2 regions of the Chitinimonas sp. genome follow, and region 1 is predicted to be linked to the other one. Evidence: predicted binding sites of a transcription regulator. Region 1 holds the regulator's gene; the other holds the start of a gene.
The links. The regulator sigma-54, encoded in region 1, starts transcription at its own class of promoters, with help from an activator protein. The targets are predictions, from matches to a motif close to CTGGCACGCTTCATGCTT.
Positions count from the first base shown of each region.

Region 2: the regulator sigma-54 is predicted to act here: its motif matches at 2,893-2,910, upstream of flgB (flagellar basal body rod protein FlgB).

Region 1 covers NZ_JAYRLZ010000017.1:10,962-16,397, forward strand. Annotated here, with positions in the region: gene lptC (LPS export ABC transporter periplasmic protein LptC) at 1-365, shown strand, start outside; gene lptA (lipopolysaccharide transport periplasmic protein LptA) at 346-819, shown strand; gene lptA (lipopolysaccharide transport periplasmic protein LptA) at 915-1,463, shown strand; gene lptB (LPS export ABC transporter ATP-binding protein) at 1,463-2,197, shown strand; gene ACE3OH_RS03160 (RNA polymerase factor sigma-54) at 2,222-3,691, shown strand; gene hpf (ribosome hibernation-promoting factor, HPF/YfiA family) at 3,738-4,070, shown strand; gene ACE3OH_RS03170 (PTS sugar transporter subunit IIA) at 4,400-4,855, shown strand; gene hprK (HPr(Ser) kinase/phosphatase) at 4,950-5,436, shown strand, end outside.
Region 2 covers NZ_JAYRLZ010000145.1:1,099-6,534, forward strand. Annotated here, with positions in the region: gene ACE3OH_RS13700 (23S rRNA (adenine(2030)-N(6))-methyltransferase RlmJ) at 1-29, opposite strand, end outside; gene cysD (sulfate adenylyltransferase subunit CysD) at 196-1,119, shown strand; gene cysN (sulfate adenylyltransferase subunit CysN) at 1,286-2,719, shown strand; gene flgB (flagellar basal body rod protein FlgB) at 2,952-3,359, shown strand; gene flgC (flagellar basal body rod protein FlgC) at 3,399-3,812, shown strand; gene ACE3OH_RS13725 (flagellar hook assembly protein FlgD) at 3,823-4,497, shown strand; gene ACE3OH_RS13730 (flagellar hook-basal body complex protein) at 4,542-5,436, shown strand, end outside.

The sequences.
Region 1 (5,436 bases):
TGCGCCACTATCCGGACGATCACTCCGAGCTCGACCAGGCGCGGCTGCAGCGCACCGAGCCAGCCACGGCCACCATGGCCGTTACCGCAGCCAAGGCACGCTTGGAAGCCGGCAGCAAGCAGGTCTGGTTCGAGAACGATGTGCTGCTGCAGCGCAGCCCGTTTGGCACCACCCCGCCCATGGCCCTGCGCACCAGTCGCCTGCAGCTCGACACGGTCACCGGTCAGGCGCAATCGGAAGCACCGGTACTGGTGCAATCGCCCAGCAATGTGCTGCAAGCCACCGGTTTTGACTACGACCACAAACAAGCGCTGCTCAAGCTGCGCAGTAAAGTGAACATCGACTATGTCCCGCCAAAACGCTAAGCGCGCAGCGATCAACGCGATACTGAGCTTGTTGGCATCGCATGCGCTGGCCGAAGGCCCAGACCATAAGCAGCCTATCCATATCGATGCTGATCAGGGCGTCATGGAGCGTGCGGGGCAACGCCGCCTGAGCGGAAATGTCAGGATCAGCCAAGGCTCCATACTGCTGACCGCTGACAATGCTACTTTGCTCGATGCCGGCAGTGGCGGGCAAAAAATCAGCTGTGATGGTCATCCGGTGAAGCTTCGCCAAAGAATGGGCACGAGTCCGAATTGGCTGGATGCCCGCGCTGATCGCTGCGAGTACGACAGCATTACCGGCGATGTGCGATTGCTAGGCAATGGCTGGCTGAAAAAAGGCAATGATGAAGTCACCGGAAGCCTGATTACCTACAACACCGCAACTGAAGAAATTCGGGCGGAAGGCTTGCATATGACTATCAAGCCAAACTGATACACCAGAACCAATGATTGTCGGCCCCCTATCAGGCTTGAGTGACACAACCAAACAAGCGCCGCTCAAGCTGCGCAGCAAAGTGAACATCGACTATGTCCCGCCAAAACGCCAACCCTTATCTCGCCGCCATCCTGCTCGCCGCCCTCGCGCTGCACAGCCATGCCGAGCTGGCTGATCGCAGCCTCCCCATGCATATCTCTGCCAAAAGCGCCGAGGCTGATGACAAGGCGGGGGTGCGCCGGCTGATCGACGATGTGCGCATTACCCAGGGCACCATGGTGTTTACCGCCGACCTTGCCACTGTTCTGGAAACCCGCAGCGGCCAGAAAGTCACCGGCGAAGGCCGACCGGTGAAGTTCCGCCAGAAGATGGAAGCCAGCGCCGACTGGCTCGATGCAGTGGCCGACCGCCTGGAATACGACAGCCAGACCGGCGACGTGCGCCTGCTTGGCCATGCCTGGCTGAAGAAAGGTGCGGATGAGCTGGTTGGCAATCTGATCACCTACAACACCAATACCGAGAAATATCGCGCCGAAGGCGGCAAGGGCGTCGGCGTGGCCGGCTCGACACCGGCCGATGACGGTCGCGTGCATATGGTCATCCAGCCCAAGCAAAAGCCAGCCGACGGGAAAGCCAAGTAATGAGCGCACTACTTTCACGCCTGTCGGCCCAGCATCTGCAAAAGCGCTACAAGTCGCGCACCGTGGTGCGCGATGTGTCCTTGCATGTCGATGCCGGTGAAGTTGTTGGCCTGCTTGGCCCCAATGGTGCCGGCAAGACCACTAGCTTTTATATGATCGTTGGCCTGGTGGCGCTCAATGGCGGCGAAATCCGACTGGACGACGCCGACATCACCCATCTGCCTATCCATAGCCGCGCCAAGCTGGGCTTGGGCTACCTGCCACAGGAAGCTTCGATCTTCCGCAAGATGACCGTGGCGGAGAACATCCGTGCCATTCTGGAACTGCATGAACCGGATGCCGACCGACTGCGCAGGCGCCTGGATGAATTGATGCGCGAATTGCATATCGCCCATCTGGCCGACAGCGCTGCCATGTCGCTATCGGGTGGCGAGCGGCGCCGCTGCGAGATCGCCCGCGCCCTGGCGGCCGACCCGCGCTTTATTCTGCTCGACGAGCCCTTTGCCGGGGTTGACCCGATTGCGGTGATGGATATCCAGAAGATCATCCGTTACCTGAAGGAGCGAGGCATCGGCGTGCTGATCACCGATCACAATGTGCGCGAGACCCTGGGCATCTGCGATCGTGCCTATATCATCAATGAAGGCAGCGTGCTGGCATCCGGCACTGCGGAGGAGATTGTCTATAACGACAATGTTCGTCGTGTCTACCTGGGCGAGCATTTCCGCCTCTAGCAACGAAGAAACACACCCTACGGCATGAAGCCCTCCCTCCAGCTCAAGCTTTCCCAGTCGCTGACCCTGACGCCGCAGCTGCAGCAATCGATCAAGCTGCTGCAACTCTCCACACTCGATCTCAATCAGGAAATCGAGCGCTTCTTGCAAGACAACCCGATGCTGGAGCGCGAGGACGACGACGCGCCGGAGACCTTCGCGGTCAAGGAAGACGGCAGCCCGGCCGAGGCGCCGGAAAGCATTCCGGGCCAGGACGAGCCGGCCAGCAGCAATGAATCGGCCGAGCCCGACTTCGACACCGACAATATGCTCGGCGACAACTACTGGAGCGAAGCTGCCGGCAGTGGCAAACAGCGCGATGGCGATGACGATGAATTCGACGCGCATGCCAATGTCGCCCGCATCCCCACCCTGCGCGAACACCTGATCAGCCAGCTGGGCTTGCTGCCACTGAGCCAGCGCGACAGCGCGCTCGCCACCTTGGTGATCGATGCACTCGACGACGATGGCTACCTGACCCAGCCACTGGCCGAAATCCTCGAGCTGATCCCGCCCGAGCTGCGCGAAGACCTCGAAATCGATATCGACGATCTGCAGATAGGCTGGCAATTGGTGCGCCAGCTGGAACCATTGGGCGTGGCAGCAGTCAACCTGAAGGATTGCCTTGGATTGCAGCTGAAACCGTTGGTTGCGGTAGAGCCGTTTGGCGGATTGGCGCTTTCCATCGTGACCGAGTGTCTCGATTTGTTGGCCAATAAAGACTACAGTAAGATTAAGAAAACGCTAAAGTGTGATGACATTGGCTTAAAGGCAGCACAGGCGCTGATTCAGAGGCTGAATCCCCATCCTGGCGCCGCCTTTGGTGAAACAGAAACCCGCTATGTCGTCGCTGATGTTGTGGTCAGGAAGCTCAAACAGGGGTGGGTAGCGCAGCTCAATGAAGCGGCGATGCCCAAGCTAAGAGTCAATCAGCTGTATGCCAATATCCTTCGCCAGCAGCGTGACAGCGGCGCAGGGCTCGGCGGGCAGCTGCAAGAAGCGAAGTGGCTGATCAAAAACGTGCAGCAACGCTTTGAAACCATCCAGCGTGTCGCCCAAGCCATTGTTGAGCGTCAGCAGCGCTTCTTCGAACACGGCGAAGTTGCCATGCGCCCCTTGGTGCTGCGCGATATTGCCGAGGAGCTGGAACTGCATGAATCAACCATCTCGCGCGTCACTACCCAGAAGTACATGCTCACCCCTCGCGGCATTTACGAATTCAAGTATTTCTTCGGCAGCCATGTCGACACCGACTCTGGTGGCGAATGTTCGGCCATTGCCATCAAGGCCCTGTTAAAACAGCTCATCCAGAACGAGGACCCGAAAAAACCGCTGAGCGATAGTGCGATCGCCGAGGTGCTGGGCAAACAGGGCATTAATGTTGCCCGCCGCACGGTGGCGAAGTATCGCGAAGCCATGCAGATCCCGCCCGTCAACCAAAGAAAGTCCCTCTAGCCGCCGGCACAGTGTTTGGCGGCATCCTTAACACAAGGAGCGTTGTATGAACCTGACTATCAGTGGGCACCACCTCGAAGTTACCCCCTCCATCCGGGAATATCTCGGCACCAAGCTGGAGCGCGTGACTCGCCATTTTGACCACGTCATTGATATGCATGTCACGCTATCGGTGGACAAGCTGCAGCAGAAAGTCGACGTCAACGTCCACCTGCGCGGCAAGGATATTCATGTTGAAGCGACCGAGCCGGATATGTATGCAGCCATCGACCTGATTGCCGACAAGCTCGACCGGCAAGTGCTCAAGCACAAGGAAAAGCGTTACAGCGACCGCCATACCGGCGACGCCATCAAGTATCAGGAACAGCCTGGCGCCTGAACCATTACGGGCGTTGTAGCCAGAACGGGAACGGTCCAGGGACGCCGTTCCCGTTTTCATTTGCCCTGGCGCATAGCCGCTGCAGCTGACCTGATGGACTGGTTTGCACCATCCGAATATCCGCCGCAAACCTCCCGGCCTTCCTTTCGTCCTCGCCAGACAGCGGCGCGCAAGTACCGAAACGCCCAGGAGCCTTCTGCCCAGCGTGATGCACTGAGTGCGGGATTGGCACCGCCTGTCTCGTATCCACCCGGCCGATGAAAAGTCAGCTTGTCCCAAGCTGCCAGCGGCGTACAATGCGCCCGAAATTGCCTACACGTCTGAATTCCATGGCCCTGATTGCCTCCATCCTGCCCCCGGCCAATGTCTTTCTCGATCTCGACCTGACCAGCAAGAAACGGTTATTCGAACAAGCCGGAATCCTGTTTGAAAACAGCCATGGCATTGCCCGCAGCACGATATTCGATGCCCTGCTCGATCGCGAGCGAATGGGATCGACCGGCGTCGGTCACGGCGTGGCCATTCCGCACGGCCGCATCAAGGGCCTGAAGGAAGCTGCCGGCACCTTTGTGCGGCTCAAGCAACCGATTCCATTCGAAGCAGCTGATGGCAAGCCGGTGCTGTTCGCCTTTGTGCTATTGGTGCCGGAGCGGGCCACCGATCAACATCTGCAGATTCTGAGCGAGCTGGCCCAGTTATTCAGCGACAAGAAGCTGCGCGAAGCGCTTGCCAGCGTTGCCGATGTAGAAGGCGCACATGCGCTGCTGACAAGCTGGTCGAACTAGGCGCCATTGCCAGCAAGCTTTTGCTCAAGCGCCAGCGGCTCGCGTTAAGATAGGGCCTTTGCGGCATACGCCGCCCGATTCGACGCCCTGAGCCATGCCGCAAATCACCGTCCGCCAGCTGTTTATCGATAATGCCGAAAAACTGCGGCTGACCTGGCTTGCCGGCCAGAGTGGCGCCAACAACCTGCTGTCCAACGAAGCCGATACGCAAAAGCCGGCCCACGCGTTGGTCGGCCACTTGAACTTCGTCCACCCCAACCGCGTACAGGTACTGGGGCTCGCTGAAGTCGCCTATCTGAAGAGCCTGGAACAGGATGCGCTGAAAAAGTCGCTGGACCATCTGTTCAGCACCGATATGGCGGCCATGTTCGTCGCCAACGGCCTGCCTACGCCCGACATCCTGCGCGACGCCTGCGAGCGCAATCATGTGCCCTTGCTCACCTCCCCCGAGCAAAGCCCCTATCTGATGGATGTGCTGCGCTTTTATCTGGCCAAGGCGCTGGCGGTATCGACCAATCTGCATGGGGTGTTTCTTGATGTGCTGGAAGTCGGCGTCTTGATCACCGGCGAAAGTGCCATGG
Region 2 (5,436 bases), on a different contig from region 1:
GCATGAAAGGCGTGGCGATAACTGAGCATGGTGTTCTGAACCTGGGCGAAGGGGCGATTTTAACGAGTTTGGCGTACAGACGCCCATCGGATATCCATATGCCGAATCAGTTTTTCGGCCGGGCGCCGCTTCTGGTAAAACTGCAGCATGAATTGCCGGCCACTTGCCGGCAGGCAAACTGTGATTCACACCATCATGAGCCCATCCGCACACCGCCTTACCCACCTCAAGCAACTGGAAGCCGAATCCATCCATATCATTCGTGAGGTGGCGGCAGAATTCGACAATCCGGTGATGCTCTATTCCATCGGCAAGGATTCGGCGGTGATGCTGCACCTGGCGCGCAAGGCGTTTGCGCCCGGCACGCCGCCGTTTCCGCTTTTGCATGTCGATACCACCTGGAAATTCCAGGAGATGTACAAGCTGCGTGAAAAGCAGCGCGCCGAAGGCTGGAAGCTGATCACCCATGTGAATGAGGCAGGCCTCAAGGCGGGCATCAATCCGTTTACTGCCGGCTCGGCCAAGCATACCGACGTGATGAAGACCGAGGGGCTGAAACAGGCGCTCAATCAGTATGGCTTCGATGCGGCTTTTGGCGGCGCCCGTCGTGATGAGGAAAAAAGTCGCGCCAAGGAGCGGGTGTATTCCTTTCGTGATCGCCACCACCGCTGGGACCCGAAGCGGCAGCGCCCCGAGCTGTGGAATATCTATAACGCCAGGATCGACAAGGGCGAGAGCATTCGCGTGTTTCCGCTATCGAACTGGACTGAACTCGATATCTGGCAATACATCTATCTGGAAAATATCGAGATTGTTCCGCTGTACTTCTCGGCCGAGCGGCCGGTGGTCGATTACAACGGTACCCTGGTGATGATCGATGATGAGCGCATCCTGCAGTACCTGACGCCAGAACAGAAAGCCAGCATCCAAACCCGCCCGGTGCGCTTTCGCACCCTGGGCTGCTACCCGCTGACCGGCGCGGTGGAGTCCACCGCCACTACCTTGCCGGAAATCATCCAGGAAATGCTGCTCACCACGACCAGCGAGCGGCAGGGCAGGGTGATCGACCACGATTCGTCCGGGTCGATGGAAAAGAAAAAGATGGAAGGCTATTTCTGATGGGCAGGTGAAAAGTGAAATGTGAAAGGTGAAACGTGGCACACGATGGTGACAGGATCGGGCCTTGATGCAATTCACCGTGGCGTAAGCAACGCCATCACATTTCACAAGGCGCAGCGCGCCATCACATTTCACACGGCGCGAAGCGCCATCACAGGATTTCAATATGTCTCATCAATCCGACCTCATCGCCAGCGATATTCTTGGCTATCTGAAGCAGCACGAGAACAAAGACCTGCTGCGCTTTATCACCTGCGGCAATGTCGACGATGGCAAGTCCACCCTGATCGGCCGGCTGCTGCATGATTCCAAGCTGATTTTCGAAGACCAGCTGGCAGCGATCAGCCGCGACTCGCAAAAGTACAACACCACCGATCAGGAAATCGACCTGGCCCTGGTGGTCGATGGCCTGCAGGCAGAGCGTGAGCAAGGCATTACCATCGATGTGGCATACCGGTATTTCAGTACCGAGAAGCGCAAATTCATCATTGCCGACTGCCCGGGCCACGAGCAGTACACGCGCAATATGGCCACCGGTGCCTCTACTTGCAATCTGGCCATCATCCTCATCGATGCGCGGCGCGGGGTGCAGACGCAGACGCGCCGGCATAGCCAGATTGTCAGCTTGCTGGGCATCCGCCATGTCATCGTTGCCATCAACAAGATGGACCTGGTGGACTTTGACCAGGCGGTGTTCGAGCGCATCCGCAGCGAATACCTGGCATTTGCGCAGTCGTTGGCCATTCCCGATATTCACTTCCTGCCGATGTCGGCCCTGCGTGGCGACAATGTAGTGAGTACATCGAGCCGGGCGCCCTGGTATCAGGGCCCCACCCTGATGCAGTTGCTGGAGACGATACAGATCGACCAGGATGTGCATCTCGATGCCTTCCGCCTGCCGGTGCAGTATGTCAATCGTCCGAATCTGGATTTTCGCGGCTTTTGCGGCACGGTAGCCGCAGGCAGCATCCGCCCCGGCGATGCCATTGTTGCCTTGCCATCGGGTCGGCACAGCAAGGTCAAGGCTATCGTGACTTACGAAGGTGAGTTGGCCGAGGCGTTTACCGGGCAGGCGGTCACCCTGACGCTGGACGATGAAATCGATATTTCCCGTGGCGATATGATCGTCAAGGTCAGCGAAACCCACCCGGCGGTATCGGCCACGCTGGATGCGCATGTGGTGTGGATGAGCGAGACGGCACTGGAGGTCGGCAAGGAATATCTGTTCAAGCTTGCCGGCAAGCAGGTATTCGGCCGGGTCGGGCAGATCCTGCATCGGATCGATATCAATAGCCAGCAAGAAGTGGCCGCCAGTGAGCTGGCGCTCAATGAAATCGGTCTATGCCGCATCGTGTTCAATGCGGCGGTGGTATTCGATGCCTACCGCGAGTGCCGCAGCACCGGCAGCCTGATCGTGATTGACCGGCTCAGCAATGCCACGGCCGGCGCCGGCATGGTGGTAGGTGCAGCGGCAGACTGTGCGACGGTGGCCGATCAGGATGAGTTGGCGCGCCTGCGCGCCTTCGAGCGGGAACTGAATCAGCTGGTACGCAAGTATTTTCCGGGCTGGGAAGCGCGCGATATCAGCCGGCTGCTGTGATCCTGGGCTCTGTTGGCGTTTTGTCGACAGAGCCTAGCTCAATAGGCGCCTTGGACGGCGATCATCGATTGCGATGATTCGCCGTTTTCACATTCCGCCTTGCCGCTCGGCAAGGCTTGCCGGTGCTTGCCGCATCGGGACTGGCGCGGCACTGCTGGTGCGCGTCTGCAGGGTTGGCATACAGCGTGCTTGATACAGCGCAGTCTGAACGAGAACTGCATTGCGAGTGGCCATGCTGTCCAAACTGAATCAGTACTTTGCCTCGAATGAAACCGCGCTCAAGCTGCGCGGCCTGCGCCAGGAGGTGATCGCCAGCAATATCGCCAATGGCGACACGCCGGGCTACAAGGCGCGCGATTTCGAGTTCTCCCACGCCTTGTCGTCGGTGCTGGCCGGGCAACAGAAACAAACCATGGGCCTCAGTAAGACCGACGGCCGTCACCTCGGGCCGGATGCGCGCAATCAGCTGGAAGTCGCGCTGATGTATCGCAACGATATCCAGCCTTCGATCGATGGCAACACCGTCGACATGAACACCGAAACGGCCAATTTCACCGACAACGCGGTGCGCTACCAGGCCAGCATCACCTTTATGCAGCAGCGCATCGCCGGCCTGCGTGCCGCCCTGCAATCGCAATAGTCGTGCATCACTGCCTGTCTTACTGCAAGGATACGCACCATGTCTCTGTTTCGAGTATTTGACATCGCCGGCTCGGCCATGACCGCGCAGTCGATCCGGCTCAATGCCACCGCCAGCAATCTGGCCAATGCCGAAAGCGCAACCAGCTCCACTGGCCAGCCCTATCGCGCCAAGCAGGTGGTGTTTGCCGCAACGCAGATGTATGCGAATCAGCCGCAGGCAGTTGGCGTGAATGTTGCTGCAGTGGGCGAAGACCAGTCGCCGCCACGGCTGGTATTCGACCCGAAAAACCCCTTGGCAGATGGCAGTGGCTATGTGGCCATGCCGAACGTGAATGTGGTCGAGGAAATGACCAATATGTTGTCGGCCTCGCGCGCCTACCAGACCAATGCCGACATGATGAACACCGCCAAGACCTTGCTGCAGCGCACCTTGCAGCTTGGCCAGGCTTGAGGAGAGTGAGATGGCCAGCGTAAGCAATGTCAATGCCGCCGGCGATGCCTTCACCGGCATGAACAAGGCAGCCAAAGCATCGAGCGATGCCCAGAGCACGCAAGATCGCTTTCTCAAGCTATTGATCACCCAGCTGAAGAACCAGGACCCGATGAACCCCACCGATAGTGCGCAGACCACCTCGCAAATGGCACAGATCAGCACGGTGAGCGGGATCGAGAATCTCAATGCCAGCATGAGCTCGATGATGTCGACCTTCAATGCCGCCCAGTCCTTCCAGGCCGCCGGCCTGATCGGCCATGAAGTAATGGCGAAAGGCGCGGCGATGGCCTTCGATGGCAGCAAGGCGGTGGCTGGCAAGGTGGTGGTACCGGAAGGCGGCGGCTTTGCCACCGTGTCGATCTACGACAAGAACAATCTGCTGGTGCGCACCATCGACGTCGGCTCCAAACCGGCCGGGCCACAGGACTTCAGCTGGGACGGCAAGGATAAGGACGGCAAGGATTTGCCGGCCGGCAAATATCTCGCTTCCGCCACCATCAAGGGCGCTGATGGCAAGACGGTCTCTGCCGACACCATGACCAATGTGCAAGTGTCCAGCGTCAGTCTGGGCACGGGTGGGGTGAAGCTGCACCTGGCAAATGGCGGCGACCTGGCCATGAGCGACGTGATCCAGATTCAATAGCAGCAGCTTGCAAGCTTATTGCCAATAACGCGGGAGACACGATCATGAGTTTTCAACAAGGCCTGAGCGGACTGGATTCCTCGTCGAAATTCCTCGACGTGATCGGCAATAATGTGGCGAATGCCAATACGGTCGGCTTCAAGGGTGCCCGTGCCGAGTTTTCCGATATCTACGCCAATACCCTGGCCAGCACCGGCCTGCAGGTCGGTATTGGTGGACGCACCTCGGGCGTGGCGCAGCAATTCAGCCAGGGCAATCTGAGCAATTCCGAAAACCCGCTGGATATGGCCATCCAGGGAAACGGCTTTTTCCAGGTGGTGGACAAGAACGGTTCAGTCAGTTACACCCGCAACGGCCAGTTCCAGCTCGATCGCGATGGCTATATCGTCAATAACGGTCAGCGTCTGGCCGGCTATATCACCGATGCCAACGGGCAGATCGTGCAAGGCGGCGGCACCAATCCGGGCGGCACGACCGCCATCAAGGTGCAGGCCGCCAGCATCGGTGGCCGCGCCACAGGTTCATCGGTCAATTCGGCAGCCGGCTTGCAGCTTGGGGTGAATCTGGATTCGCGCGCCCTGGTAACCAGCCGTGGCACCACCGCCTTGAGTATCAACGGGCTGAAATTCGACCCAACCGCCGGCTCGGCTGCGCCGACGATCAGCCCCAATCCGATCCGTGTGGCCGACTCGACCGGTGCCTACCATACCTTGCAGCTGCAGTTGGTCCACACTGCCCCGCAACAATGGCAATTGCAAACCGCGCTCGATGATACCGCCGTGCCTTCCGGCAACTTTAAAACTGCAGCGACACTGAGTTTCGATGCCAAGACCGGTGCCCTGACATCACCTAGCCCGACCAAGGTGATCATGTCACCCAGTGGGGCGCCACCGTTTGAAGTCAGCGTGAACTTCGGTAATGCTGTCGAGGACCGTGCCA